One region of the Pseudoalteromonas sp. SG45-2 genome, then DNA from elsewhere that is predicted to be linked to it. Evidence: predicted binding sites of a transcription regulator. Region 1 holds the regulator's gene; each other region holds the start of a gene.
The links. The regulator LexA, encoded in region 1, represses DNA repair genes until DNA is damaged. The targets are predictions, from matches to a motif close to TACTGTATNNNNATACAGTA.

Region 1 (10,129 bases):
CAACAGCAATTAAAAACCATTGCAAAGCGTAGGCATTATGCTTTTGAGGGCTCATAACAACGGCCTCATAATGAGGTGTTGCAATCTCATCACCAGTACCTTGTCTGTAAGCCATAAAATTAATTAATGATTGCTGGCTTTGGGTGCTCAGCATATTCAAGTCGATAGATTGGATTCTTGTAGGTAAGTCGTTATTTGTCGTTTTATCTTCAAGCGTGAAGCTACTTAAGTTATTTTCTTTTATTTGCGCTTTAAGAATAAAAACACCTGTAGGCAGAGTAACCTTTGGCAGTGTATCTCTAGATATAGGCGCTTTTACCCATCCTAAATTAACTAAAATCACTTTTTCTTCGCTATCTGGCTTTAGTAAAGCAAGTAGGTCGTACCCTACTTGTCCGTTATAAACTTGATTATCTAAAAGCCAATATTGGTTTTGCACAAACCGCCCTTTTAACTCAACCAATACACCAGTTTTGTTCCAGCTATCAGGCAGGTTAAGTAATTGAGACCAGCTCATCACACCACGAGTCTGTTGCTTAGCAATGGCGGTTAGTTGTTGCTGCTTTTGCTCACCTCGCTCCAACTGCCAAAACCCTAATCGCACACACACAAGTACAACAACCACAACCATACAAAGTGTGATTAGTGAGCTAAGCTTTTGTTTGTGCCATAAAACTAACTGCATAAAGGGTCAACTCAGTGATTATTAAAATTATTATCGTACTGTTGTTAATATTTATACTTTTTAACTTATTTAGAGCATTGTTTATTATGGTGTCAGGGAAAACAGGGGGACGACCAATGTCTCACTTTTTAGGTCGTCGCGTATTGTTTTCGGTCGTTGTTTTAGTTGTTGTTATTGCAGCGCTTAAACTTGGTTTTATTAAAGCAAATAATTCGCCAATAAACGCTACAGCACATATACAAATACAAACAAACACAGCCACACCACATCAACAAAGTGCCAATACCAAGCAGCTGCTTGAAAAGCAAAGTGCTTATCTTTAGTAAAGTGCCCTTTTAATATCCGTAAAAATATTACAAATAAAAGTACGGTTCCTAGCGTTACATGCATGCCATGAAAACCAGTCAATAAAAAGAACGTATTACCGTAAATACCCGCATCTAGCGTTAGGTTAAGATCATTATATGCATGCATGTACTCCTCAACTTGCAGTCCTAAAAAGCAAACACCCAATAAAATAGTAGCGCCTAAAAAAACCTTAAGTGGAGTGCGTTTATTGTTTTCCATCGCTACGTGGGCAAAATGTAGAGTAACTGAGGAAGTAAGCAGTATTAAGGTATTGATAAGCGGCAAACCTTGCCAGCCCATAGCTTGAGTAGTTTCGCCTGCAGGTGTTGAAACTAGCGGCCAAACGGCTTCAAAAGTAGGCCATAATACTTCATTGGTCATTGCATTATTGCCTGCGCCTCCAAGCCAAGGTACCGACAATACGCGTGCATAAAAAAGCGCACCAAAAAAGGCCATAAAAAACATAACTTCAGAAAAAATAAACCAGCTCATACCTTGCCTAAAAGAGCGATCCATTTGTGCTGAGTACAAACCTTGGTCCGACTCACTAATTACATTTTTAAACCAGCTAAACAACATATACACAAGCACAGCAATACCGGCATAAAGCAGGTAAACCCCGCTCCCCCCTTCTTTGCCTACACTCATAACTGTTAAGCCTGCCCCTACTGCAATAAAAAACAATGCAACAGCGCCCACAATAGGCCACGGGCTTTGCTCTGGTACATAATAATGCTCATATTCTTGATTCATTTTATTTACTCCTAGTTTCACACTAGTTTGAAAAGCTAGTTATTACTTGCCACCAGCTGTTCACTAATATCAAATACGGTATAAGATAAAGTTAATTCTTCAATGTCGCTTGGCAGTGCTGTATCAACATAAAAAAGTAATTTAAATTCAAGTTCTTCCCCTGCTTTTAGAGGTTGCTGATCAAAGCAAAAACACGCTATTTTATGTAAATACTTTGCCGCTTTACCTGGCGAGACTGATGGTACAGCCTGCATTACTTTATCTAGGTTGCTGTTATTTTTAGCACTAAACATTACTTCACGCATTGCACCGGGTTTTACCACAACACTGTATTCTTTTGATTTAACTTCAAACGGTGCACCTCTTTGCGCGTGAGTAGTAAAACTAACGCCAACTTCTCGGTTTTGTATTATTTGCGTACTTTGCTCTGCTTGCTCAAGCGAAGGTTTTCCATTAAGCCCTGTTACGTCGCAAAACACGTCATACAAAGGTACTAAAGCAAAGGCAAAGGCAAACATGCCTATGCAAATAAGTACTAAACGTTTGAGTAGCGGTGCGTGTGTCATTACTTGATTACCGGCGGCTTAGAAAAAGTATGATATGGCGCTGGAGAGTCAACTTCCCACTCAAGTCCTTCAGCCCCTTCCCATACCTTTGCAGGTACTTTATCACCGCCGCGTGCACATTTAATTACCACAGCTACAAACAACAATTGCGATAAACCAAAGGCAAATCCACCAATACTTATGATTGCGTTAAAGTCGGCAAATTGGAGTGCGTAATCGGGAATTCGACGCGGCATACCGGCAAGCCCTACAAAATGCATAGGAAAAAACAGTACGTTCACGCTCACCAGTGATAGCCAAAAATGCCATTTAGCTAACGTGATATTAAACATATTGCCCGTCCACTTGGGCAACCAGTAATAAGCTCCTGCCATTATCGAAAATACGGCCCCTGTTACTAATACATAATGAAAGTGCGCCACTACAAAATAAGTATCGTGATATTGAAAATCAGCAGGTGTAATTGCCAGCATCAATCCCGAAAAACCACCCAAGGTAAACAGCACAATAAACGCAATACTAAAAAGCATTGGCACTTCAAAAGTTATTGAGCCTTTCCACATTGTGGCAACCCAATTAAATACTTTTACTCCTGTAGGTACCGATATAAGCATGGTCGCGTACATAAAAAACAACTCGCCAGCGACCGGCATTCCAGTGGTAAACATATGATGAGCCCATACAATAAAGCTCAATAGTGCTATGGAGGATGTGGCGTATACCATTGAGGCATAGCCAAAAAGTTTTTTACGAGAAAAGGTAGGTACTATTGTAGATATAATGCCAAAGGCAGGAAGAATCATAATGTATACTTCGGGGTGACCAAAAAACCAAAAAATGTGTTGGAACATCACCGGGTCGCCACCGCCTGCGGCATCAAAAAAGCTGGTCGCAAAATACTTATCGGTAAGTACCATAGTGACAGCCCCTGCAAGCACTGGCATTACGGCTATTAATAAAAAGGCAGTAATTAACCACGTCCATACAAATAAGGGCAACTTCATCCATGTCATGCCTGGGGCACGTAAGTTCACTATGGTTACAATCACATTGATTGCGCCCATTATTGAGCTAATTCCCATAATATGTACGGCAAATACAAACAATGCAGTATTATCATTACTGTATGTTGTGGACAGTGGTGCATAAAAAGTCCAACCAAATGCAGGCCCCCCACCAGGCATAAATAACGATGCCAATAGGATTAGAAACGCAAACGGTAAAATCCAAAAGCTCCAGTTATTCATTCTTGGCAACGCCATATCTGGCGCGCCAATCATGAGTGGTATCATCCAGTTAGCAAGGCCTGTAAAGGCGGGCATAACCGCACCAAACACCATAATTAAACCATGCACTGTGGTCATTTGATTAAAAAAGTGAGGGTCGACCAACTGTAAACCTGGTTGAAATAATTCAGCTCTGATCACCATAGCCATTGCGCCACCAATTAAGAACATGGTCAGCGAAAAAATTAAATATAAACTACCTATATCTTTATGATTAGTTGTGTAAAGCCAGCGTTTAAAACCTTTAGCTGGGTGATGAGCATGATGAGCTTCATTGGCGTTAGGTTGTTCTACTATGCTACTCATTAGTTCGCCTCCACTTTGGCATCAAGTGCCGTCTGTATTTGACTCGGTTGAATAACATCACCCGTATCATTACCCCACGCATTACGTTTATAAGTAATAACCGCAGCTAATTGCTTTATAGATAACTGCTTGGCAAAAGCTTGCATTGCCGTACCGGGTCGTCCATGGATAACTACATCAATGTGATCTTTTATATCGCCAAGCACTATCGGGCTGCCTTTAAGTGCAGGAAATACGCCCGGTAACCCCATGCCAGTAGGTTGATGACATGCAGCACAATTAGCCATATATACTTGTTCGCCTAAAGTCATTAATTCTTCTTTTGGGAGGGTTTTATCAAGTAATGCGGCATCTGCTAATGCTGCTTTTTGTTTAGCCTGCTTTGCATCTGTAAGCCATGTTTTAAAATCAGCCTCAGATTTAGCGACCACCACAACGGGCATAAAGCCATGGTCTTTACCACACAACTCAGCACATTGGCCTCGGTAAGTACCTTCTTCGTTTATGTTCGTCCATGTTTCGTTTATAAAGCCGGGGTTCGCATCTTTTTTAACTGCAAAATCAGGTACCCACCAAGAGTGAATAACATCGTCAGAAGTCATTAAAAATCGTACTTTTTGATTTATTGGCAGTACAAGAGGCTTATCAACCTCAAGTAAGTAGTTAGGATTTTTATCTGCAAGATTCGCGATTTCATCTTGCGGGGTAGATAAAATAGAGTAGAACTCTACATCTTCGCCCATATATTCATAATGCCATTTCCATTGCGAACCCGTAATTTTAATAGTGAGATCAGCTTTGCTGGCATCTTCCATTGCAATTAGGGTTTTAGTGGCTGGTACTGCCATAGCAATTAAAATAACAAACGGAATTGCAGTCCAAAGTATTTCTACTTTAGTGCTTTCGTGAAATTGGGCCGGTACAGCCCCTTTAGATTTACGGTGATGAATAAGTGCCCAAAACATAATTGCGAACACTATCACCCCAATCACACAACATATTATAAATATGGTCATGTGCAGCTGATATACATTATTGCTTATATCGGTTACGCCTTTGCGCATATTGTATTGGCTGTTAGCCAAAACTGGGTGCGAAAAAACACATAATATAAGCCACAAGGTAGAGGTCAGTTTACCCATGTGACGGCTCCTTTGATGCTATTGCGAATGCAAAGCGAAGAGGCATACGGCTTAAACGCCAATTCGTTATTTTTATTTTTTTAGCCAATCTTATTTAATATTGATTGGTTTTGCTGCGCCAACAACGAGTTTGTGTATATTGTGTGTTCTCAAAACTAAAAAGCTGTGAGTTATTATTAGCTCAGCACATTAACAATTAGCTAAAAAACGAACAACAAGCAAGTTTTAGTATAAAAAACAATCAGGTGATATTGAATAATTAATAAAAATCAGTAATCAACTGGGCAACAGGAAGTTCAAAATATGAGCAAAACAAAGGGGTTTAACGCATTCGGAGGGGGGAAATATAAGTGCAAAAAAGTTTACAGCTTAAATAGTCAGTGGGCTGTTTACGCCCTATTTTTTAGTACAAATTTTAAAACAAAAATGCGTACTAATTAGTACGCATTTATAAAACTGCTTGTTTAAAAGCTATTTTTAAAGTCACATCCAATCAGCGTTTCTTATAACGCCAACGGCTAAGCCTTCAATATTAAAAGACTCATTCTCAAGATCTACTTCAATAGAGTCAAAATCGTCGTTTTCAGCATGAAGTAATACTTTACGACCCGCTTTCTCAAGACGTTTTACAGTTACGTCTTCGTCTAGGCGGGCAACAACAACTTGTCCGTTTTCAGCGGTTTGAGTACGATGTACAGCAAGTAAATCACCATCCATAATACCAATATCTTTCATGCTCATACCGTTAACGCGTAGTAAAAAATCTGCAGCCGGTTTAAACATTAATGGATCGATTTTGCAGTGACTTTCAACGTGCTCTTGCGCCAAAATAGGTGAACCAGCAGCAACACGCCCTATAAGCGGTAAACCTAATTGTTCTGGCTCTTCTTCTTCAATTAATTGAATACCACGGCTTGCACCTGGTTTCATTTTAATTGCGCCTTTTTTAGCAAGTGCTTTTAAATGTTCTTCAGCAGCATTGGCACTTTTAAAACCTAATGTTTGCGCTATTTCAGCACGTGTAGGAGGCATACCAGTGTCTTTAATAAAAACTTTAATTAGTTCGAGTATTTGAGCTTGGCGGTTCGTTAATGGTCGCATACAACTGGTTTTCCATACAGTACATTTAACTGTGAGTATATACAGTTAAATAAAAATCGCAAATTTAAATTAAGCCTTAAAATAGCTAAAGTAATTTCACTTGTGTACATTTCAAGGATATAACTAAAGCTAAGTTTATAAATGATTAAAAATGCAAAGGAGACATTATGAGTATTTGGTACCAGCCCATCACCTTAGAGCTGTGCAAGCAGTTAGAACAAGGCATTAATGGCCAAGGAACATTAATGAAAACTATGGGGATAGAAGTCACAGAAATTGGCGATGATTATTTGGTTGCCACAATGCCGGCAATTCCTGAGCATCATAACCCAATGGGCATGGTTCACGGCGGTGCTAACGTTGTACTTGCCGAAACAGTTGCCAGCTATGCCGCTAACTTTGTTGTCGATTTTACTAAATTTTACTGTGTAGGGCAGGAAATTAGCGCAAGTCATTTAAAAGCATCTCGCAACGGCACTTTAACAGCAACGGCTAGAGCGTTTCATATTGGCAAACGTAGTTCAGTATGGGAAATAAAAATTACAAATAGCCGCAATGATCTGTGCTGCGTATCAAAAATGACCGCAGCAGTCGTAGAGCGAAGATAGTTACTTTTCGATTGGGTAAATGGTAATTTCCATACCCGCACCAATCGCAGATATACGCAATAATGTATCTGCATCTAAGGCTTGATTAAAGCACTTAGGAGAAGTCCCTGATTCAAAACCAATATCAAACGTTCTACGTGAACAGCTTAACCATTGCTTTAGCGCATTACGCGAACACGATTCAATAAGCTCACATATATGGTTTATGGCTTTATCAGGTGTGCTCACCTCACCTGTAGCTTCAATACGCGCTAGTTGACGGTATTCGTCTTTGTCATAATGTAAAATCGTCGCGACTTTTTTCAAGTCCGCCACTAGCAAACTAATATCTTGCTTTGATTCAAGCTCAAGATCTACATTTAAAAATTGAATTTCCGACATCGTTTCGTATTTATCCTCTAATAATTTCATTGCAAACTTTAACGTAGTTTTACCGTTATACCAAATCAACTATGCTCTATTAACCACTTTATATGGATATTTCGCAGCTTTTAAGTATTTTTTAGCATTTAAAGCTAGCTGGATATCAAATATTCAGCTCAATTAAACAGATAAGTCATGTTAGGAATTTAAGTGTAATCTTTTTTATTTTTAAATGATTACAGTAAGCTATAGTTTAAACTGCGACAAAATGTCGCAGTAACTTATCCTATTAATGTAATAAACTAGCTTCTAAAAATAATAAGACTAAAACATGAATAAAAAAATATTTAAACATGCTCGCAAGTTACATAAATGGTTAGGATATTTATTAGCACTACAAATTTTAGCATGGTTACTAGGTGGTTTAATTATGAGTGCAATCCCTCTTGATAAAGTTCATGGGGAGCATCTTGCAACACGTACTCTTAATAACCCATTTACGCAGGCTGATTATGTTGCCTCCCTTGACGATATTGCCTCTCAGGTGTTTAATCCAACACAAATAATTTTTGAGAACTTCTTAACTACACCACTTATTACTGTCTTTAGTAATAACGAGCAGCAAAGCTTCAATGGAATAACAGGCCGACCATTTGAACCGCCAACTAAAATACAAATTACCGCAAATGCTAAAGCACACTTACTTATTGACGCTCAAGTAACAAGCGCTGTACTACTAAAGCAAGGTATGCGAGAAGTTGGATATAAAACCAATGTTTGGCAGGTACAATTTGACGACACATTTAACACAACACTGTACTTGTCAGAAAATAACGGCAAAGTTGTTACCGTTCGCAGCACGCTATGGCGAATATTCGACTTTTTTTGGATGTTACATATTATGGATTACGATGAGCGAGAGAATTTTAATAATCCACTGCTTATTAGCTTTTCAGCAACCAGTGTACTTTTTTGTTTAAGTGGAATATTACTACTTATACAAAATATACGACTAAAACGATTTATCCGAATTAAAAATAAGAATAAATCAAAATAGTCATATTGGTTTTTGAGAGCTAGCGCCCACTTATCAAAGAGTAAATAAGCCTAGGGCTTATTTTATTCCAAGTGCTTAAATCGACTCAAATGTCGCTTTAACATTTCGTTTTCGAAAATCAACTCATCACGCTCATCCAGCAATTGTAAAACTAAAGCTATTGCCGACCAATCTAACGAAAAGTCATGTTGGATACGGGCCGCTTTTTTAACTAAGGTCACTGCAGATACCGTAAATTGCCACTGCGTAACATGATCCCCCTCAATTGGAACCGCAATATTGTGCTCAACTAGTTCATACAAAATTGCTTCGCTAATATCACTGCTCAAACATAGCTCTTTGCTAGTAAGTAAATCGTCTTTTTGTGTCACGATAATTTGCATTATGGTTTGCTCCAGTTATTACGGGGATCAAAGTGAGCTTTTTTGGCTAATTCTTCCCACAGTTTTTTACTGGTATCATCAACAGATGTTGGATTAACAATTTTAAGCACAGCAAATAAATCACCTTTGGCTTTTTTACTCATTAATCCCTTACCTTTAATACGCAAGCGTTGACCAGACTGACTATTAGAAGGAATAGTTAATTGGATATTACCTGTCAACGTAGGTAAATTTAGCTTTGTACCAAGAGCCGCTTCCCATGGTGCAAGAGGGACAACTATATTTAGGTTATGACCCTCAACATCAAATAATGGGTGAGGCACTAAACTAATTTGTAAATACAAGTCGCCATTTTGCCCATTCGCTGACCCTAACCCGCCTTGCCCTTTTAGTCGAATTCGCTCGCCATTTACTGAGCTTGCAGGAATTTTCACTTTAAGTGATTTTTTAATTTCAGTGACACGGCCACTGCTGTCTCGCTGCGGTAACATAAACTCAACAGGCTTAACGGTATCAACTAAAGTCTCTTCAAGAAAAATTGGGAACTCTATTTCCACATCTTGTCCTTTTTGCGCGCGAGCGGCGTTACTTCTGCTCTGCCCGGAACGATCGAATCCACCAGCTCCGCCAAACATTGCATTAATAAAGTCAGAAAACTCTTGGTCGGTTTGAGGATCGCTTTGCTGATAATTACTTTGCGAAGAGGCATTGTTACCACCATAATGGCCTTGCTGTTGACGAGCACGATTTTGTTGGTGACGACGTAACTCGTCGTATTTTACCCGTTCTTCTTTGTTATGGATGACTTCGTAAGCTTCTGCTATTTCTTTAAACTTATCTTCTGCTTGAGGCTCTTTGCTTACATCTGGGTGATATTTTCTGGCTAACTTTTTATAAGCAACTTTAACCGCTTTATCATCTGCATCAGGCGATATTCCAAGCACTGCATAATAATCAACAAATTTCATTTGCAATCCAAATCCTCATATTGAGTAAGCTTTAAGCATACTCCTTAACGGGTAACCTTGTGTGGTTAAAATACGATAAATATTGAGAAATAAATGAATAGTGAAAGTAACTTTGAGTAAAAAAATTAATCAGGCACTTTTTATTAATATAAGCGTAGGCCTTAAGTTAACTTTATCTTTTATCTTCAGGGCTTTAAACTGCCTATTCCTGTAGTTCACATTTGTGATGGATATGACTCGATTTATTCTGGCCTTATTGGCTTGTTGTGTGTGCGTTTCGGTATCAGCCGAACAATTTACCCGTTTTTCAACGGCTAAAAGACATTTAATTAAAACCCTACCTGACAACGCCAAAAGCATTTACTGCGGTTGCGACATTAAAAAAGAAGGCAAAAAACTCGTTCCTGACCCGTCTAACTGTGGTTACATTCCTCGAAATACCCTTACCCGCTCAGGTAAAGTAAATGTGCGAGCACTACGCATTGAGTGGGAGCACATTGTTCCGGCGTGGGAATTTGGTCACCAGCTACAATGCTGGCAAGATGGCGGGCGTAAAAACTGCC
Region 2 (10,129 bases), on a different contig from region 1:
TTGTGGTGCGCTTTCACTTTTAGCTATATGAAAAGGGGGCGTGTAACTTTGCAGCCAAATAATCTCTTCTAGAGGTTGTACTTTTTGCTCAACGGCGTGCGCGTTGAATACAATTAATAAGCAAAATGCATAGTATCCGTTTTTCAGCATTGATAAGTGTTCGTTGAATTAAGAAAACTTAATAAAAGTATAGTGTTGGTTGTAGTAGGGTCAAATATTTTAGTTAAAAAGCAACCTCATTCAAGGCTGCTTTTAACTCATACATGCTTAATAAGGCATCGGATGGTTTCTAAATATGGTGTTAATCTCACTAAGAATTTCGTCGTTTAGCGTTATGCTAAATGCGTCTATATCTTCCTTTAATTGAGCTATAGATGTTGCCCCAATAATTGAAGAAGTTACGCCATCTACTTGGTTACACCATGCTAAGGCTAGTTGTGCTGGAGTAATATTGTTTGCATGAGCCAGCTCAACATACTGCTTAGTTGCTTGCTCTGCATTGGGTGTATCTCTAAAAATACCGTTACGCTGCATGAAGGTCCAACGAGAACCTTCTGGGCGAGCACCGTTTAGGTATTTTCCCGTTAATAAACCGGCTGCTAAAGGCGACCACGGTAAGTAGGCAATATCTTCGTGTACACATTGTTCTATTAAATACGGCCAGTCTTTAGCGTGCGCTAAGCTAAACTCATTTTGAATAGATACCATACGCGGTAAGTTATGCTCTTTGGCCAAACTTAAAAACTGGCTTATACCCCATGGCGTATCGTCAGATAAACCGCAGTGCTTAATTTTACCTGCTTTAACACATTCATTAAGGCCTTCTAGAATATCAAGCATACTAGCTTGCTGCTCTTGTGTATTTACGTCGGTAAATTTAAGAGTGCCGGGCCATTGTCTGCCAAAGTGAGGGGTAGAGCGGTTTGGCCAATGTAGTTGATATAAATCAATGTAGTCTGTTTGAAGTCGCTTAAGTGAATCATCCACGGCTTCTATTACTGTTTGGCGAGTAATATTGCCGCCATCACGTACCCACGATAATCCATTGCCTGCAATTTTTGTAGCTAGTACCACATCGCTGCGCTTTTGCTGATTACGCGATAGCCAATTGCCAATAATTTCCTCGGTTTTACCATAGGTCTCTGGCGAAGGAGGTACAGCATACATTTCGGCTGTATCAATAAAGTTTACGCCTTGCTCTAGCGCGTAGGCTATTTGTTCATCAGCGTCGCTTTGAGTATTTTGTTTACCCCAAGTCATACTCCCTAGGCACACTCGAGATACGTTTACGCCACTGCTACCTAGTGGGTTGTATTGCATAAAAATTCCTTAACTAAATTAGTTTTGAGCATGGCTGATTAAAGCCGATAAAAGAGGCTCGGAGATTGGGGCTTTTTGCCCTGTAGTAAAATCAAACATTACAACTTTAGATGCACCCGTAGTCGTTATTGCTTTTTGTGCATGGCTGTAAACTGTGTAGTTCATGGTAAAGCGATCTGTTTTAAGATCTGTAATTGTAACGCCTACAGTGAGTGTGTCGGGAAAAGTTACTGGGCGTTTATAGCGAACGTTATTTTCGCTTATTACTGGGCCCACACCGTTTGGGCTTATTGTGTCGAACAAATTTATTTTATTTAAAAAGTCGATTCGGGCTATTTCAAAGTAACGTAAATACACTACATTATTTACGTGTTGTAGCGCATCCATATCAGCCCATGCTACGGTGATATCGGTATGAATAGGGTGCTGATCTTTAAACGTTTGCATTATTTATTGGCCCTTGATTTTTAAAGTACTTAGATTATCAACATGGTGTTACGAGCTCAAGGTAATTAATGGCATGTTTTTTTTATAAGATGATTGTACCTGTTTAATTTTAGGTCTACAGTTAAATTACACAGACACACAAAAACACACACAAAGGTAATAATATGCAGAATATAATTAATTGGTCCTTAGCTTGTTTGGTTTTTATAGCCTCTTTTACCTGTTACGCGATGGGGAATGAATCTGGCGCTATCATTTTAATGTTGGCAGGATTTTTATTTGAGGTTATGTATTGGCTACGTGGTTATAAGAGATCGGAGGACAATAAACACTTTTTTTAATCGTTAACTAGTAGGGCCTGTTGACCTTTCAGGATTAAAATTTGTTCAATCTAGGGGCTATTTAATCGCGGCGCGAGGTTTGTGACCTAGTGGGCTAAGTAAAAACCGAGCAAAGCTTCCGCGTCCTGCTCACGCCCCTTACCTACATCCATGTAGGCAACAAAGAGTAAATTGCCCCTAGGCAGAACCCTTCGGGCAGCGTATGTTTGGCATTTGTGCTACGTTATCGCCTATTTATGGGGAATAACCACACTACATAGGCTCTGCCTTGCCTAAATACCAAACATACTGCTGCAAATTTAACCTCGAAAGATAAACAGGCCCTAGGCTTGCTTATCACATTTGATTCTATAATAATGACTGTATAAATAACCAGTTTTTGTTGTGGTGATGAAGAAGTTTATTCACATAGACATGGATTGCTTTTATGCAGCAGTAGAAATGCGAGATAATCCAAAACTTGCATGTGTACCGCTTGCTATTGGAGGCAATAGCCGACGAGGCGTGCTCTCAACCGCTAACTATATAGCTAGAGAGTATGGCGTGCGATCGGCTATGTCGAACTATCATGCTAAACAATTATGCCCCGATTTAGTTATTGTCCCAGGGCGCATGGCTGTATACAAAGAAGCTTCAAACCAAATACGTGAAGTATTTAGCCGCTATACAAACTTAATTGAACCCCTTTCTTTAGACGAAGCCTACCTAGATGTAACAGACAGCACCGCTTGTAAAGGCAGTGCCACACTTATTGCACAGCAAATAAGAGCCGATATTTACAATACTACAGGGCTCACTGCATCAGCTGGTATTGCACCGATTAAATTTATTGCCAAAATAGCCAGTGACGAAAATAAACCGAATGGTCAATTTGTCGTTTTGCCTGATGAGGTCGATGACTTTTTAGCGCAATTACCGCTTGGGAAAATTCCAGGAGTGGGCAAAGTAACGCTCGAAAAGCTAAATTTAAAAGGCTTATATACCGGCAAGGATGTACGTGAAAAAGGCGTTAACTGGATGCAGCAACATGTGGGTAATTTTGGTGTGTCGCTTTATCAAAAATGTGCAGGTGAGTATGTTGGTAAAGTATCCACAGATCGTATAAGAAAATCGCTGAGTGTTGAACATACCTACGAGTACAACAAAACAAGTTTGCAAGAGTGCTTAGATGAGCTGCCAAGATTGTTAGAGGAATTAGTTTTAAGGCTAAATAAACAGCAGTTACAAAACCGTATTAATAAATTGAGTGTTAAGGTGAAGTTTGCAAATTTTGTAGTGACCTCAGCCGATCAGGTATATCACGAGCTCAACACAGAGATACTTGTTCAACTACTTACTAAGGCCTATCAGCGTGGGCTACAACAGCCTGTAAGATTACTTGGCATAGGCGTTGGCATTAAAAACGAGCCAGAGCAAAACTTCCAACTTAGTATTCTCGATTAAGCTGTAAAGCCTGTAACTCCAAGTTGCCATTTATTGATAGGTTATGTGATTAGCTCATCGCTCCTTGCTGGTCTTCAATATTTAAATCGACGATAATAGGGGCTTATGTTTTCTAACAGGACCTTATTTATGGCATACCCTCAAGCGGTTAGTGCAAGCCTTGAATGCACATCTCATGATGCGCTTATTATTATTAGTAATGACTTTTCTCAGTTACCAAATAACTCATTACGTGATGCTATTTTAGCTCAAGCAAACGTAGATTCTCGCATCGGTAAGCAAGTTACTTTATTAGTAATTGAAAACAAGCGCGTTGTACTTGCGCCAACCGGTCCGTTAAATAGAGATTACGACGACGTGCGTCGTTATTTTGATGCTGCTAAATTAGCAATTAACGAAGCAAAAGCGTCGGGCAGTGTTAACCCTGCATTATTTTTACCAAATTTAAATGGCGATAGCCGTTATCAGCATGCTTTAGAAGTTGCTTATTTAGGCGCTTGCCAAGCCTTATGGCAGCCATTAGAAGCGCGTGAATATCACGGTGAAAGCATTGAACCAATTACACAGATTGGTTTAGTTGGCGCAAGCGAGCAAACTATTAAAGCTGTTAATGCAATTGCAGCAGGCCAATATGCAGCGCGTGACCTGTGTGGCACTGAACCTGAGCGTATGGCTCCCCCACGTTTTGCTGATTACTGCGTTGAATTGTTTAAAGGCTCAAACATTGCAGTTGACGTAATTGATGATATTGCAGCTATTGATAAAAACTACCCAATGCTAAGTACAGTTGCTCGCGCATCGTATGCAGTTGAGCGCCATCACCCACGTGTTGTTAAGCTTGAATATGTACCCGAGGGCGAAATTACTCGCACACTTATGTTTGTAGGTAAGGGCCTTGTATACGATACAGGCGGTGCAGATTTAAAAGTAGGCGGCCATATGGCAGGCATGAGCCGTGATAAAGGCGGCGCAGCTTCTGTTGCGGGCTTTATGAAAGCCGTTGCTGATTATCAGCCTAAAGGCGTTAAAGTGGTCTCGTACTTAGCTGTTGTTCGTAACTCTATTGGCTCAGATTGTTTTGTGCCAGATGAAATTATTACTAGCCGTGAAGGTGTTCGTGTACGTATTGGTAATACCGATGCAGAAGGGCGTTTAGCAATGGGCGACCTGCTTAGCGAAATGAAAGATTTAGCTAAAGGTGAGGTTAATCCAACGTTATTTACTGTAGCTACATTAACGGGTCATGCAGCTCGCGCAATGGGTCCTTACGGTGCGTATGTTGAAAATGGTCCAGCTCGTAGTGCTGGTGTTTCACGTCAAATAGCTGACCTTGGAGATTTGTGGGCCGATGGCGCTGAAGTATCGCGTTCACGCCGTGAAGACTACGACTTTATTAAACCACGTACGCTAGCTGACGATGTTTTATCTAGCAATAACGCAGCATCTGCCGTTACTGCTCGTGGACATCAGTTCCCTATGGCGTTTATGGCTATTGTTGGTGGGCTTGATAAGCACGGTAATGACTCTGCACAGCCTCTACCTTATGTTCATATGGATATTGCAGGTAGCGGTGTTGAAGGCGGTGATTGGCAGCATGGTAAGCCAACAGCTGCATCAGTAACGAGCTTGTTTGCACGTTATTGTTTGTAAGCTAAAAACTTACATGTAATAAAAAAGCCCTGTTAATTCAGGGCTTTTGCATTTTATGAGAACGCTATCGATTAATCTAATTTAAAACGATTAACTACGCTCGAAAGACCTTCGCTACTTTGTTTGAGATTATCACTGGCATCGGTAAGCTGCTTAGTATTATTTAATGATTGCTCAGTTGATTGAGATAGCTCATTTATACGCAAATTAACCTCGTCGGCAGCTTGCGTTTGTTGTTCTGTGGCACGTGCTATTTGGCTGTTCATTTCGGTAATAATTGAAACAAGTCGTTCTATTTCATTAAGTGAAGTATTGGCTGATGACGCCTGCTCTACGGTAGAAACTGAAAGTGCTTGGCTTGATTTAACTGCTTCTACTGCTGCTTTTGCACCTTCTTGTAGTTTAGTGATCATGGTTTGAATTTCGTCAGTACTTTGCCCTGTACGACTGGCCAGTGTTCTTACTTCATCTGCAACAACAGCAAATCCTCGACCATGCTCTCCTGCGCGAGCAGCCTCAATGGCAGCGTTTAATGCCAGTAAGTTTGTCTGCTCCGATATACTTCTTATTACATCAAGCACAGAGCCTATATTATGGCTCTCGTTGGCTAAATCTTCTGTTACACGGCTTACTGTTTCAATGTTGCTTGAGAGCGTTTCTATTGCTGTAATTGTTTGCGCAACCACATTTTTACCCGTTGATGCGTTTTGTGCTGCATCCTTAGCTGCTTGCTCTGCTGCTTCAGCGTTACGGCTCACATCGTGTATTTGGTGAGTCATTTGCTCCATGGCAGCTGCAACTTGGGTTGAACTATCGTTTTGAAGCTCAATAAATGAGTGGCTTGTTCTACTTGAGTCGTCAACTGTATGCGCATGTTCGCTTACATCGTTTGCACTTTGTGCTACATGAACAAGTGACTCGCGCATTTTTAGAGCAAATAAATTAAATGAACGTGATAGTTCAGATATTTCATCATTACCGGATTCATTTAATTTACGAGTTAAATCGCCTTCGCCTTGTGAAATATCTTTCATCATATCGGCCGCTAAGCGAGTTGGTATTAAAATACTCTTACCTATAAAGTAACTAAGTAAAATAACAGCAATAATCATAATTATTGCACTGATGACTATAAGGTTACGTTGCTCGCTAAATGCTTCGTCAATTGAATCAAGGTAAACACCCGAGCCAATAATCCACTGCCATTGATTAAAACCTTTAACAAATGCGATTTTTTCAACCGGTTTATCTTTACCTGGTTTTGGCCATTTATAAGGGATAAATCCCTCGCCAGAGCGTTTAACTATATTTACCATATCAACAAACAATGCTTTGCCGTCAGGGTCCTTGTTATTAGTTAAATCTTTTCCATCAAGCGCAGGTTTTATAGGGTGCATAACCATTGTTGGCTGGTAATTGTTAATCCAAAAGTAATTGGTTTTGTCGTAGCGCAGTGCTTTTATTGCATTAAGTGCTTGTGATTGAGCTTGTTGTTGAGTGAGAGTGTTATCTTGTTCAAGCGCATAATAGTGCTCGATTATACTGTACGCCGTTTCTACTACATTTTGTGTTTTTATGTATTGCTCGTCTTTTAGCGAACTATATTGATGAGTTAGGCTCGATATACTAAGTATTATTAGTCCAAATACAACGATGGCTATTAACAGTGAAAAACGCTGGGATATACTAAAACTTCGTAGATTAGGCATACATTTATCCTCAAAAAGTGTGCGCTTTAGCGCATAGAATAAGCGTAGCTAAAAAAAGAGTTTAATCTAGGCTTAACGCCTATTAATGCAAAAAAAAGGCTGATTTATCAATCAGCCTTTAGTCTGTTATTACTTTACTTGCTTATTTAACGTCAAAATGGCGATTAAAGAAGTTTGTAATTGTTTGATGTAAGTGTGTTTGCACTTGTTTACCACGTAGGCTGTGCTTAGATCCTGGGTAGGTCATCATTTCAAACTGTTTTTCGTTATCTTGCAGTTGTTTAAATAACTTAGTTGAATGCGTAAACAATACGTTGTCATCAGCCATTCCATGGTAAATCATTAATGGGCCTTTTAAGCCATCAGCATATGGAAATACTGCGCTGTCCTCATAGCCTTTAGCATTTGTATCAGGGTGACCTAAATAACGCTCTGTGTAATGTGTATCGTATAGAGCCCAATCGGTTACTGGAGCACCTGATACGCCGGCTTGAAAGTAATCGCCTGCTTTAAACATAGTCATAAGTGCCATGTAGCCGCCGTAGCTGTGGCCATAAACACCGATGCGTTGTGGATCAACGTAATCAAGTGTACGTAAAAACTCTACGCCTTTAATTTGATCGGCAACTTCAACCACACCTAAATGTTTATAAATAGCATCTTCAAACTTTTTACCACGGTTGTACGAACCACGGTTATCCAGTTGAAAAATTACGTAACCTTGTTGCGCCATGTACTGAAAGTACAAGTTTTTACTGCGCCAGCTATTCGTCACTCGTTGAGCATGCGGGCCGCCGTATACGTTAACAATAACAGGGTGCTTTTTGCCATCAGTAATGTTGCTAGGCTTAAATAAACGGTAATGCATAACTTGGCCATCTTCGGCTTTAATTGTGCCGTATTCTGGTTTTGTTAAGTCGCTTAAATAAGGGGTAAGCGGATGGTTACTATCAAGCTTATTTTCTTCAAGCCAGGTAATAAATTCACCGTTTACTTTACGAAGCGCTGCTGAGTTTGGTTTATTATCAGACGAGCTATTATCGATAAAGGTTTTATTGTCTTTTGCTAGCACAACATTGTGGTACTGACCTTTTTCGGTAATACGTTTAGAATCGCCTTTTTTAAATAAAGGCGCGCTGTATAAATGGCTTTCAAGCGGTGTATCTTTTCGACCGGCAAAATACACAATGCCTTTTTTCTCATCAATACCTTTTAAGCTATCAACAGCCCAGTCACCTGAGGTAATCTGGCGAACAAGTTGACCGTTTGTGCGATACAGATATAAATGTTTAAAGCCGTCGCGCTCAGATGCCCATACAAAGTGTTTTTTGTCATTTAAAAACTCAAGATCAAAATGTAGGTTTATCCACGTTTCGCTGTTTTCGGTCAGCGCTACTTTTTGGGCTTTAGTTTCGCTGTTATAAAAACGCAGTTCTAATTTATGTTGCGAGCGATTTTGCCATTGGTACGACAGTGTATTGCTGTCTTTTAGCCATTTAGCGCGTGCAATGTAAATGTCTTCATCTTTACCTAAATCAATCCAATCTACTTTTTGGTCGTTTAGCTTAACCACACCAAGTTGAATTTTAACGTTATCGGTACCTGTAAACGGGTAGCGCTGGTTAAATAATTTTACTTCGTCAGCGTAAATTTCGTTACGGATAGCTTCTTTTACAGGGGTTTCGTCAACGCGGGTATAGGCAATTTTAGTTTCATCACCTGACCACCAGTAACCTGTCATACGGCTCATTTCTTCTTGAGCAACAAATTCGGCCATGCCGTTTTTAATTACGCCGCCGCCATCTTTACTAAGCTGAATCTCTTTACCTGATTCAAGCTCTAAAGCATAAAGGTTTTGCTCTCGAATAAACGATACGTAGTTACCTTTAGGTGAAAAGCGTGCATCGGTTTCAAATGCTTCAGTGTCGGTTAGTTTTTTACTTTTAGCTGAGGCTAAATCGTAATAGTAAAGGTCACCATTGAGTGGGAATAAAAGTGCTTTGCCATCTTTAGACCATTTGTATTCAAGTATGCCTTTACCAAAAATACGTTGGCGTTCGCGGCGTGCTTTTTCTTCATCTGATAGGTTTTCTGGGCCTGAAAATAACTTTGCTGAATCAACTAGCACACGGTTGGTGTTATCTTTTAGATTGTATTCCCATAAATCGTAGCGGTTGTAGTCATCGCTTTTGCCTTGTAGGTAAGTTACACGGCTGCCGTCAGGCGAAAATTTAAGTTGTACAGGTGATTTACCAGAAAGGCTCGGATCGTCAAAAATTCGCTCCAGCGATAAAGGTTTTGCTTGAACACTAATAGCGCCAACCATTAACGGTATAGCTAGTGAGAGGTGTTTTATTTTTTTTAGCACAAGGTTGCCTTAGCTTATTATAAATATTGCTTTGATGGTAAAGCCAAGCGTGTGCAACTGCAACTAAATGCTATAAAGTGGCGATTATCAAAGACAAAGTAGGACATAGCAATGACTCACCCTGAATTTAAACTAGCGCCAGAACTTAAACGCGACTGTATAGAACTTGCCGATTGGCCGTTGTGTAAAGTACTTTTATTGAACGACAGCTTGTATCCGTGGTTTGTATTAGTGCCTAGGCAGGCTAACTTAAAAGAGATAATTGATTTATCTGAGGATGATCAAATTGTTTATTTAAAAGAGTCAGCCAAGCTAAGTAAATTATTAATGGATGTATTTAAACCTGATAAATTAAACATAGCGGCTTTAGGTAATATGGTGCCGCAGTTGCATATTCATCATATTGCGCGTTTTACGAGTGATGCTGCATGGCCTGCGCCAATATGGGGTAAACACCCAGCAGTGCATTATACAGATCTACAAATCACAGAGCTAAAAAAAGCGCTGCAGTTATAAGCTGCAACGCTTTTTTAGGGTTTAACTAAGTTTAACTAAACTTATTTAAGCCCTAGTATTTCCTTACCTTGCTTAAATGTTACATCTACAGGGATATTAGCTTTACTTAGTTTTTCTAAGTCTTTAGCAAGTTCTTCTTTAATGTCGCCATGCGTTGCAATTAGTTGATCTACTTTTTCATAATCGCCATCACCTTGCAGAGTTAAAATTAAGCGAGAAAGCTTGGCCATTGCAATGCTCATTTTTTCCATATTAACGCGGTATAAGCCTTCTTCATTTTTAGAAAAAGCACCTTCTTGAGCAAAAAAGTTAAAGCGGATCATATTTGCTTTACC
Region 3 (10,129 bases), on a different contig from region 1:
AGCCTTACAGCAACGAGTGAGACGCAGTATCATCGCGTAAATGCAAAAGAGTTTGGTTGTGCGCTAAGCAATTTAGAGTTAGCTATAAAGTCGGTTTAGTGACTAACCTGAGCCAAGGGTTTAAGTTTTTGGCTCTTCTATATAAAATAGCCACCATAATGATTTAAAAGCCTTACTAAAAGAGTGTTAAAATGAATAAAGAAAATGATGTAATTTCTAGTCTAGCCGAATTAGAAAGCTTTTTATTAAATGTAGAAAACGGCGGTCTTGGCCTTAAGGGTGTTTCGGGCGTTGGTATGGCAACAAACAATAGTGATGGTAGTCGTTTTGTAGCCGTGTTTGACGATAATCAAAAATTACTTTTAGCGCGCGGTATTACAGAAGATGTATTCCAAACAGGGCAAGATATGGTACGTAATGGTGTAGGGCGCAAGCACTAGTACTTTAATAAAAAAGCGCTTAGAGCGCTTTTTTATTTTAATTTCAATAAATTGAAATCAAATGCCTTCATATAGATTCCACAAAGGCCACTTCAAGTTAATAACAATTAAATACAACCCCCATCAAAAACCACAAAACTAGCCAGCTAAACTCAGTTTTATTAAGTGCGCTTAGTTAAATAAGATAGTGCTACGGATAAATTGTAGAGTCAAAACAGATGGATTTTGGCTATATTTTGAAGAGAAGTTTAACTTTTTGATATAAAGGGAGTTTATACCAATTCGCTTAATTAAGTGATCTATTTTTAGGATGGAAAAACGTGTTGATAGCTAGGCAAAAAATTCGCTATTTAGTTGTTCTAAATGAGAATTTTTTAACACAGGTAGCGACAAGTTTAGCTCCGCAAAATGATTAAGTATTATAGCGGATTGGTATTAATGGTCGGTATGGAGAGATTCGAACTCTCGACCCCTGCCACCCCATGACAGTGCGCTACCAAGCTGCGCTACATACCGACGTTGTTTGCAATAGTACGTGTATTTTTTTAAAAATCAATAAGCGATTGTTTGTTTGGGTGTTTATTACGCAAGAGGCCTAAAAAGGCGCCCTTGCGGTGTATTAATTAGCTAGTCTTTATTTAGCCACTTTTTGATCGAGTCATACATCTCATCTCGTATTAATGGCTGAGCTTTTTTGTTAGGGTGTAAACTATCGTTTTGCATTAGATCAGATTGACTGGCAATATCTAGCATAAAAAAGTTCATTAAATGCGCATTTGTCTCTTCGCTAACGCGCGAAAAAGTGTCAGTAAACATTTTACTGTAACGCGGGCCGTAATTAGGGGGAATGTAAATCTCCATTAAGGCTGTCATCGCATTAGCTGCTTGGCTTTTTTGAATAAGAGACGTTAAGTTAGTTTGCATTTTTTTAACTGGGAAACCACGTAAACCGTCATTAGCACCTAGCTCAATAAGTACATGAGTGGGTTCGTATTGCTCAAGCAATGCATCTAAACGGCGTAGGGCTCCACCAGATGTTTCGCCACTAATACTGGCGTTGATAAGTTCAATGTCGGCGTGTTCGTCATCGTATTTATCTTGTAACAATTTTACCCAGCCTTCTTCTTGTTGAAGTCCGTAGGCTGCGCTTAAACTGTCACCGAGTATTAAAATCGTGTTTTCGGCTGCTGCGCTCAGCGGTTTGATAACTAAAAATAAAATGAATACTAAACGAAGGATTGAATGAGTCATATGTCAGCGCTTTCTCAATTAAATATAATTCAGGTTAATGGTTTGTCTAAAGTAGTCTCTACCTTTGAAGGTGAGCTGCCCATCCTCAGCGACATCAGCTTTAATGTCAAGCATGGCGAGTCTGTTGCTATTGTTGGCACATCGGGCTCAGGTAAATCTACGTTACTCAGTTTATTAGCAGGGCTGGACACCGCCAGCAGCGGTGAAATATTTTTAGATGGTGAACCATTACACAATTTAGATGAAGAAGAGCGTGCTGCACTGCGCGCCGCTAAAATTGGATTTGTGTTTCAATCGTTTATGTTAGTACAAAGCTTAACTGCACTAGAAAACGTTATGCTGCCAGCAGAGCTTGCTGGCGAAAGTGATGCGAAAGAGCAAGCAATTGCTTTGCTTGAAAAAGTAGGCTTGAGCCATCGAATTGATCATTACCCGTCGCAACTCTCTGGCGGTGAACAGCAACGTGTTGCTATTGCGCGAGCATTTATTGGTACACCTAAAATACTATTTGCTGATGAGCCTTCGGCTAATTTAGACAGCAAAAACGGTAAAATGATTGAATCCTTATTATTTGATTTAAATACTCAGCACGGCACCACGCTTATTTTGGTAACTCACGATGAAGGGCTTGCACAAAAATGTGAGCACATTATTCAAATAGAAGCGGGTTTACTGGTAAAAAGCCAAGTAGAGGACGTTGCTAATGTGGGTTAAGTTAGCGCTTAAATTATTTTTACGAGAATTTCGCCGTGGTGAGCTCACGGTTATAAGCGCAGCTATCGCTCTTGCTGTGTTAACCGTGCTTACATTGTCTATGGTTACTGAGCGAATAGGGCAAAGTATTGCGCAAAAAAGCAGTGCTTTTATTGCAGCAGACCGTGTACTTGCAAGCGACCATGTTCTGGACACCGCTTTTATTACTCAAGCACAGAGCCAAAATTTAAAAACGGCGCAAATGGTGTATTTCGACACTATGTTGTTTGCCGATGATGAGATGCAGTTTAGCTCAGTAAAAGCGGCATCTAATGCGTACCCGCTAAAAGGGCAGTTAAAAGTTAAAGATACCCTAACCGGTGAAACTAAGGTTGCTAATAGCGGGCCAACGCCGGGTAATGTGTGGCTAAGTGAGTCGGTATTTTACAGTTTAAATATTGATATAGGCGCGCAAGTAGAGCTTGGCGCGGCATTATTTAATGTTTCAAAAGTTATTGTAGAAGAGCCAGACGCGCCATTTAATGTATTTTCGAGTAGCCGTCGTGTGCTTATTAATATTGACGATGTGGCAAAAACCGAAGTTGTGCAGCCGGGTAGTCGTGTTTATTACCGCCAGCTTTATGCAGGTAGTGAGGCCGACATAAATAGCTTTTACGAGTGGCTTAAACCACAAATGAAAGAAAACCAACAGTGGTATGGCGTTAAAGACCGCCAATCACCCATTTCAAACAGCTTAAACCGCGCTGAGAGCTTTTTATTACTTGCTGGTTTACTAGGCATTATTTTGGCTGCAGTGGCTATAGCTGTTTCAGCAAAACGTTATTGTGAACGCCAATACGACCCAGTAGCGATGATGAAAACGCTCGGCGGTAGCCGCTCAATGATCCGCAAAATATACATGCTTCATTTATTGCTTGTATGTGCAATGGCGGTAAATATTGGGCTGTTAATTGGTTATGGCTTGCAAGAAATAGCAACAAGTTACTTATCAAAAAGTATGGGCACAGAGCTGCCTTTAGGTGGCTTTAAACCTTGGCTGGTGGCTATAAGCACTGGCGTAATTTGTGCCGTTATGTTTTCTATTAAACCATTATTTGATTTATTTGATATTCCACCGCTTAGAGTTCTGCGCCGTAACTTAGGCGACAAGTTGGCAGTAAGTCGTGTGCATTTAGGTATGAGTGCGTTAACCGTGTTTTTATTAATGTGGTTATTTAGTAACAACATAAAAATAACGCTTATTTTGTTTATATCAACACTTGCGCTAATTGGTGTGCTGTTTTTAGTATCTAAATTAATATTTGGTGGTGGTCGAAAGCTAGGATTAAAGCCAGGTAATAGTTGGTCGCTTGCAATTGCATCTATCCAAAAGCGTGCAAATGTGAACGCGGTACAGTTAATTAGTTTTTCGTTAGCGATTAAATTACTGCTGTTTTTAGTGGTACTTAAAAACGACATGATATCTGATTGGCAGTCGCAACTTCCAAGCGACGCGCCTAATGCGTTTTTGGTTAATATTACGCAAAATGAGCTTGAGCCAATTAATGAATATTTAGCTCAAAAAGATATTCAGGTATCAGAGTTTTATCCAACTATTCGTGGGCGCGTAAATGCGGTAAACGGCGAGTTGGTAGCACGTTCTGTATCGCTGCAAGACAACGAAAAAAAAGACGAAGAAGCACGTGCAGGTATTGGTCGTGAGCTAAATCTTACATGGCTTAAAGATGTGCCTGACCAAAATGAAGTAACACAAGGCTCGTGGTTTGGTGACAATGCGATGGCTGAGGCTTCAGTAGAGGAGTCGATGCTTGAGCGTTTAGATGTTGAGATAGGCGATACGCTTACATTTTTAATTGGTTCGCAGTCGTTCGACGCTAAAATCACCAGTGTGCGCAAAGTAAATTGGGCCACGCTTAAACCTAACTTTTTTATTATTTTAAGCCCTGATGTACTTGCAGATTTTCCCGCAACATATATTTCGTCGGTACGTATAAATCCAGATCAAAAACGTGACTTTAGCCAGTTATTACGTACTTACCCTACTATTACAGCCATTGATATTGATAACTTTGTTAAGCAAATACAAACTACTATTTCGCAAGTATCGCTCGCCATTGGCTTTGTACTTGCAATTGTTGTGCTGTGTGGCGCGCTTGTACTTATATCGCAAGTGCAAGCTAGTTTAGGTGAGCGTATGCAAGAAATTGTAATACTGCGAACGCTTGGCGCTAAAAGCCGATTAATTAAAAACGCGACCCTGTATGAGTTTTTATTACTCGGCGGTTTAGCTGGTTTAGTGGCTGCATTTTTTAGTGATATAGCGCTTTTGATTGTGCAGCAACAAATGTTTGATTTAGCAGGTAAGTTACACCCACATATATGGATTATTGGTCCGGTAGCTGGCGGCGTATTTGTGGCAGGTTTAGGTTATTTAATGATTGCCCGAACACTTAAACAAAACACCCAAGGATTAGTGCGTGCCCTAGGGTAAGCTTAAACTAACATGTTCCTGTAAATGCCCACCTAGTACGTGGGCATTTTTGTTTTTCTTTGTACTGGTAATTTATACAGTACTCTGGCATTATTAGCGTAATTTAAAAATAATAACAATGGAGCGCTGTTTGGCCATCATTTTAGGGATCGATCCTGGTTCACGTTTGACCGGATATGGTGTTGTTGCCCATCAAGGTTCTAAATTTACATACTTAGGCAGTGGCTGTATTAAGTTAGCCGATCATCCTTTTCCGGTTAGGCTTAAAATGATCTACCAAGGCATTACACAGCTTATTGAGCAGTTTTCGCCAGAAACCTTTGCCATTGAAAAAGTATTTATGGCGCACAACCCCGATTCAGCTTTAAAACTTGGCCAAGCTAGAGGCGCTGCTATTGTAGGTGCTGCAATGGCCGACTTGCCCGTATTTGAATATTCAGCTAGGCAAATTAAGCAAGCAGTAGTAGGTAACGGTGGCGCTGATAAAACTCAAGTGCAACACATGGTAAAAAATATTTTAAAACTACCTGGTACGCCACAAGCCGATGCAGCTGATGCACTCGCTATTGCCATTTGCCACGCTCACTCAGAACAAAATTTAATTAAACTAGCGGGCAGCGCAAGCAAAACCGTTAGAGGACGTTTAAGGAAATAATTATGATAGGCCGCTTAAATGGTATTTTAGTCGAAAAACAGCCACCAGAAATATTACTCGAAGTAAGTGGTGTAGGTTACGAAGTACAAATGCCAATGACCTGTTTTTACGATTTACCAAAAATTGGTGAAAATGCGATTGTTTACACTCACTTTGTAGTGCGTGAAGATGCTCAACTATTATTTGGTTTTAATAATAAAGTTGAACGTGCTTTGTTTAGAGAGCTATTAAAAGCAAATGGCGTAGGGCCAAAACTTGGCTTAGCTATTTTATCGGGCATGTCGGCAAAACAATTTGTAAGTTGTGTAAATAACGAAGACTCAACATCGCTTGTTAAATTACCCGGTGTAGGTAAAAAAACAGCCGAGCGTTTAGTACTTGAAATGAAAGACAGGCTAAAAGATTGGGGTAATGATTTATTTACGCCATTTAGTGACAGCGCAGTAATAGAGCCAATGAGCGATGCGACAATTGCTAATAATGCAGCGGATGATGCCGTATCGGCACTGCTTGCATTAGGTTATAAATTGCCACAAGCTCAAAAAGCAGTAAAATCGATAAGTAAACCCGATATGTCTACTGAGGTTCTTATTAGAGAATCTTTAAAATCTATGTTGTGAGTAACCCATGATTGAAGCGGATCGCTTAATTGATGCGACTGAAAAAACAAATGAAGACTCTATAGATCGTGCAATAAGACCAAAACTTTTAGCCGACTACAGAGGCCAGCCTCATGTTAAGCAGCAAATGGAAATTTTTATTGAAGCTGCGCGAACTCGTGGTGAAGCGCTCGATCATTTATTAATATTTGGCCCACCTGGGCTTGGTAAAACCACGCTTGCAAATATTGTAGCCAATGAATTACACGTAAGTATTAAAACAACATCAGGCCCTGTACTTGAAAAAGCAGGCGATTTAGCTGCTCTACTTACTAATTTAGAAGAGGGCGACGTACTGTTTATCGATGAAATACACAGGCTAAGCCCGCAAGTTGAAGAGATACTGTATCCCGCAATGGAAGACTACCAGCTTGATATAATGATTGGTGAAGGCCCAGCTGCGCGTTCTATTAAATTAGACTTACCTGCATTTACACTCATTGGTGCAACCACACGAGCAGGCTCGCTTACATCGCCACTGCGTGACCGTTTTGGAATTGTGCAGCGATTAGAGTTTTATTCTGTAGAAGATTTGTCGCACATAGTAGGGCGCTCTGCACATTATCTTGGTTTAGAAATGTGTGACGATGGCGCTACCGAAATTGCCCAGCGCTCACGCGGCACACCACGTATTGCAAACCGCTTATTACGCCGTGTACGCGATTACACTCAAGTAAAATCTGACGGTACAGTAAACGCCGATGTAGCTAAGCAAGCCCTTGATATGATTGACGTAGATAAAAGTGGTTTTGATTATATGGACCGCAAATATTTACTCGCCATAATCGAAAAATTTATGGGCGGCCCTGTCGGGCTCGACAATGTAGCGGCTGCTATTGGCGAAGAGCGCGAAACAATAGAAGATGTAATAGAGCCATTTTTAATCCAGCAAGGATTTATTCAACGTACACCACGTGGGCGCATAGTGTCTGACAGTGCATACCATCACTTTGGTTTACTTCCTAAAAAAGACTAGCCTATATACTTTACTTGCTGTGGTTTATTGCGCAGCAGGTAATTGTTTCAGTATCCCTTTGTTTCAAATTATTATACCCAAAACCTCAACACACTGTTGCAAATGTTATTTCAAAATACAAATACGCTTTATAGTTAACTGTTAATTCACAGGGCGTTAAGACTCGCGAGGCTATCCTGCGTACCATTCAAACTAGTAAGCGAATTACTTATTGTAAATTAGGTAGGGCAATTATTAGTTTATAAATAAAATATGTAGCGCGCTAAATTGCAGGCAAAAAAAAGCCCGCAAAAAATGCGGGCAAACAACAAGTTGAAGGAAGTAATCTAGGGGAACTACGTTTTACTAAATTTGGTTTTATCCAGAAAGAGTAAAACAATGTAATACGATAAAATATCCTATTACTAAGAACTTGGCTTAATGAAACTATCTCATTCAGTGCGCTAGCTCGGTATGGGGGAATAATACGTAAGTTTACTTTTTTGTTCAAACTAGAAAATTTGTATTTTCAGATTAGAAAAACTAATTTAGTGAATTTTATTGTTGTTTGAATCTTGTGCGTTAATTAATCGTTAAATTTATAAGTTTATGAAATTTATAACTTAAGTAATTTATTTCGTTATATCTCGGTATTAGTTTTACTATTACGTGCAGGTGAGGCTTATAGGTTTTGAGTGTTTATGCTCTTATTTTGAATAAACGGCGCATTTTATGACGTTTCATGTATATATTTACGCATATTTATAGTTAGCGAGTTTGTTTAAAAGTTTAAATAAAATACTGAGGCAAAGGGAAATGCAAACTAAAGCTGTTTTTTAACGTTTTTTGTTGCCTATTCATAGCAATACCGTTGTCAGCTTGAAATGGACTAGATACACTAGATGCAACTTTTGGCCGTGTAAGCGGTCATATTTACACAAATTAACCAATTTGCCGTATTTTGAAATTATTTAGGAGTTTAACGTGGGATCAGGGCTTAATTTTTTAGATCTAATTTTAGAAGCAAGTTTGCTTGTTCAATTAGTAATGTTAGGGCTAGTTGCCATGTCTGTAATGTCGTGGACAATTATATTTCAACGTAAAAAAGCAATATCGGATGCGCTAATAAATGCTAAGAAATTTGAGCAAAAGTTTTGGTCGGGTATCGATTTAAGCAAATTATATAACGAGATATCGTCACGCAGCGGTCAGTCTCAAGGCATTGAAGCTTTGTTTACTTCGGGCTTTAAAGAGTTTGCTCGTCATAAAAAGAATACATTTCAAAGTGCGAGTATTGTTATGGAAGGGACGCACCGTTCTATGCGCGTTGCGCTTTCTCGTGAAATTGAGAAAATGGAATCTAGTCTATCGTTTTTAGCAACAGTAGGTTCTATAAGTCCGTACATCGGTTTGTTCGGTACAGTGTGGGGTATAATGAATGCCTTTATTGCACTAGGTGAAGTTAAGCAAGCTACATTACAAATGGTAGCACCAGGTATTGCAGAGGCACTTATTGCGACTGCTATGGGTTTATTTGCGGCGATCCCTGCTGTTATTGCTTATAACCGTTTTTCAAACAGTGTTGAAAAGCTTGAGTCTCACTATATTAACTTTATGGAAGAGTTTGCTAATATTTTACACCGTCAAGCAGCTACACAAATAGAGGCACAAGCGAATGTATCAGCGTAAAAAGCGCCGTCCGGTCGCAGAGATTAATGTAGTACCTTACATTGATGTAATGTTGGTACTACTTATAATATTTATGGCTACAGCACCGCTTATTACGCATGGTGTAAAAGTTGATTTACCTAAAATGGAAGAGTCTGATTTAGTTGATACTAAAGATACTCCGCCTATTATTGCCTCAATAGATGCACAAGGTAAATATTACGTGAGTGTAGGTACTGATCCAGAAGAGCCTATGGAAGCACTTGATGTGGCTGCGGTTATAAAATTACAGCTAATGAAAAACCCTGACGTGCCGGTAATGATTAAAGGCTCGGGTAAGGTGTCGTATCAAGAAGTATTATTACTAATGGATTTTTTGAAAAATGCAGGCGTACCATCAGTAGGATTAATGACTGAATCCTTTGAGGGGAAGTAGCTGTATGAATAGTTCAGTAGTAAAATCAATAGTACTTCATTTAGGGATTGGTGGATTTTTGTATGCTTCTGCAAATATTCATCCGCCAACACCTAAAGTAATGGAAGTAACGCTTAATTCGGCTATACCTACGCCAGATAAAGCGGTATCAGCCGTTACAGTTGATCAAAAACAAGTTGAGCAAAAAATTGCTGAACTTCAAAAGAAAGAAAAAGATAAAAAAAGTGCTGAAGATAAACGTATCCGTGATTTAGAACGCAGAGCGGCCAATGCACGCAAGCAACGCGAATCAGAAGCACGTAATATTAAAAAGCTAGAACAAGAGCGTAAAGCTAAAGAGAAAGAAAAAGCGCAAGCCGAGGCAGAAGCTAAAAAAGCACGTGCCATTGAGCAAAAAGAGCGTGCTAAAGCTAAGCAAGCCGAAAATCAAAAGCAAGAAGCTGAAAACGCAGCAAAAGTAGCAGCTGACAAACGCAACGCTGAAGAAGAAGCGCTTAAAAAAGCAGAAGCTGAGCGCAAAAAGCGTGAAGAGGAAGCAAAAGAGCGTGCTGCTGAGGCCGAACGTAAACGCCAGCAAGCAATGCAAGAGCAAATGTTACAAGAGCAACTTGCCAAAGAGCAGGCTGCCCGTAGTAAAATACGTCAGCAACAAGTGGTGAGCGAAGTTGATAAGTACCGTGCATTAATTATGGCGCGTATTCAGCAAAACTTACTGATTGATGAAAAAATGAAAAACCAACAGTGCCGAGTTAATATTCGTTTGGGCTTTAATGGTTTAGTAACGCAAGTTAAATCATTAGGTGGCGACAAGTTAGTATGTGAAGCTGCATTAAGAGCTGTGCGAATGGCTGACACATTAC

Region 2: the regulator LexA is predicted to act here: its motif matches at 2,467-2,486, upstream of dinB (DNA polymerase IV).
Region 3: the regulator LexA is predicted to act here: its motif matches at 4,959-4,978, upstream of ruvC (crossover junction endodeoxyribonuclease RuvC).

The regions. Positions count from the first base shown of each region.
Region 1 covers NZ_JACJEO010000021.1:70,601-80,729, forward strand. The annotation lists gene H5116_RS15500 (SURF1 family protein) at 1-685, opposite strand, end outside; gene H5116_RS20480 (DUF2909 family protein) at 700-1,008, shown strand; gene H5116_RS15510 (cytochrome c oxidase subunit 3) at 911-1,786, opposite strand; gene H5116_RS15515 (cytochrome c oxidase assembly protein) at 1,822-2,352, opposite strand; gene ctaD (cytochrome c oxidase subunit I) at 2,352-3,944, opposite strand; gene coxB (cytochrome c oxidase subunit II) at 3,944-5,086, opposite strand; gene lexA (transcriptional repressor LexA) at 5,570-6,187, opposite strand; gene H5116_RS15535 (PaaI family thioesterase) at 6,355-6,795, shown strand; gene H5116_RS15540 (hypothetical protein) at 6,796-7,176, opposite strand; gene H5116_RS15545 (hypothetical protein) at 7,490-8,215, shown strand; gene H5116_RS15550 (chaperone modulator CbpM) at 8,278-8,598, opposite strand; gene H5116_RS15555 (DnaJ C-terminal domain-containing protein) at 8,598-9,566, opposite strand; gene H5116_RS15560 (endonuclease) at 9,799-10,129, shown strand, end outside.
Region 2 covers NZ_JACJEO010000031.1:10,431-20,559, forward strand. The annotation lists gene H5116_RS18290 (ABC transporter substrate-binding protein) at 1-150, opposite strand, end outside; gene H5116_RS18295 (aldo/keto reductase) at 268-1,320, opposite strand; gene H5116_RS18300 (thioesterase family protein) at 1,339-1,767, opposite strand; gene dinB (DNA polymerase IV) at 2,499-3,551, shown strand; gene H5116_RS18310 (leucyl aminopeptidase family protein) at 3,681-5,201, shown strand; gene H5116_RS18315 (methyl-accepting chemotaxis protein) at 5,273-6,910, opposite strand; gene H5116_RS18320 (S9 family peptidase) at 7,053-9,278, opposite strand; gene H5116_RS18325 (HIT domain-containing protein) at 9,390-9,794, shown strand; gene H5116_RS18330 (dipeptidyl-peptidase 3 family protein) at 9,836-10,129, opposite strand, start outside.
Region 3 covers NZ_JACJEO010000013.1:32,297-42,425, forward strand. The annotation lists gene H5116_RS10920 (cyanophycinase) at 1-99, shown strand, start outside; gene H5116_RS10925 (hypothetical protein) at 192-440, shown strand; tRNA gene H5116_RS10930 (tRNA-Pro) at 880-956, opposite strand; gene H5116_RS10935 (arylesterase) at 1,068-1,691, opposite strand; gene H5116_RS10940 (ABC transporter ATP-binding protein) at 1,692-2,405, shown strand; gene H5116_RS10945 (ABC transporter permease) at 2,395-4,896, shown strand; gene ruvC (crossover junction endodeoxyribonuclease RuvC) at 5,027-5,551, shown strand; gene ruvA (Holliday junction branch migration protein RuvA) at 5,554-6,171, shown strand; gene ruvB (Holliday junction branch migration DNA helicase RuvB) at 6,179-7,186, shown strand; gene tolQ (protein TolQ) at 8,150-8,854, shown strand; gene tolR (protein TolR) at 8,841-9,269, shown strand; gene tolA (cell envelope integrity protein TolA) at 9,274-10,129, shown strand, end outside.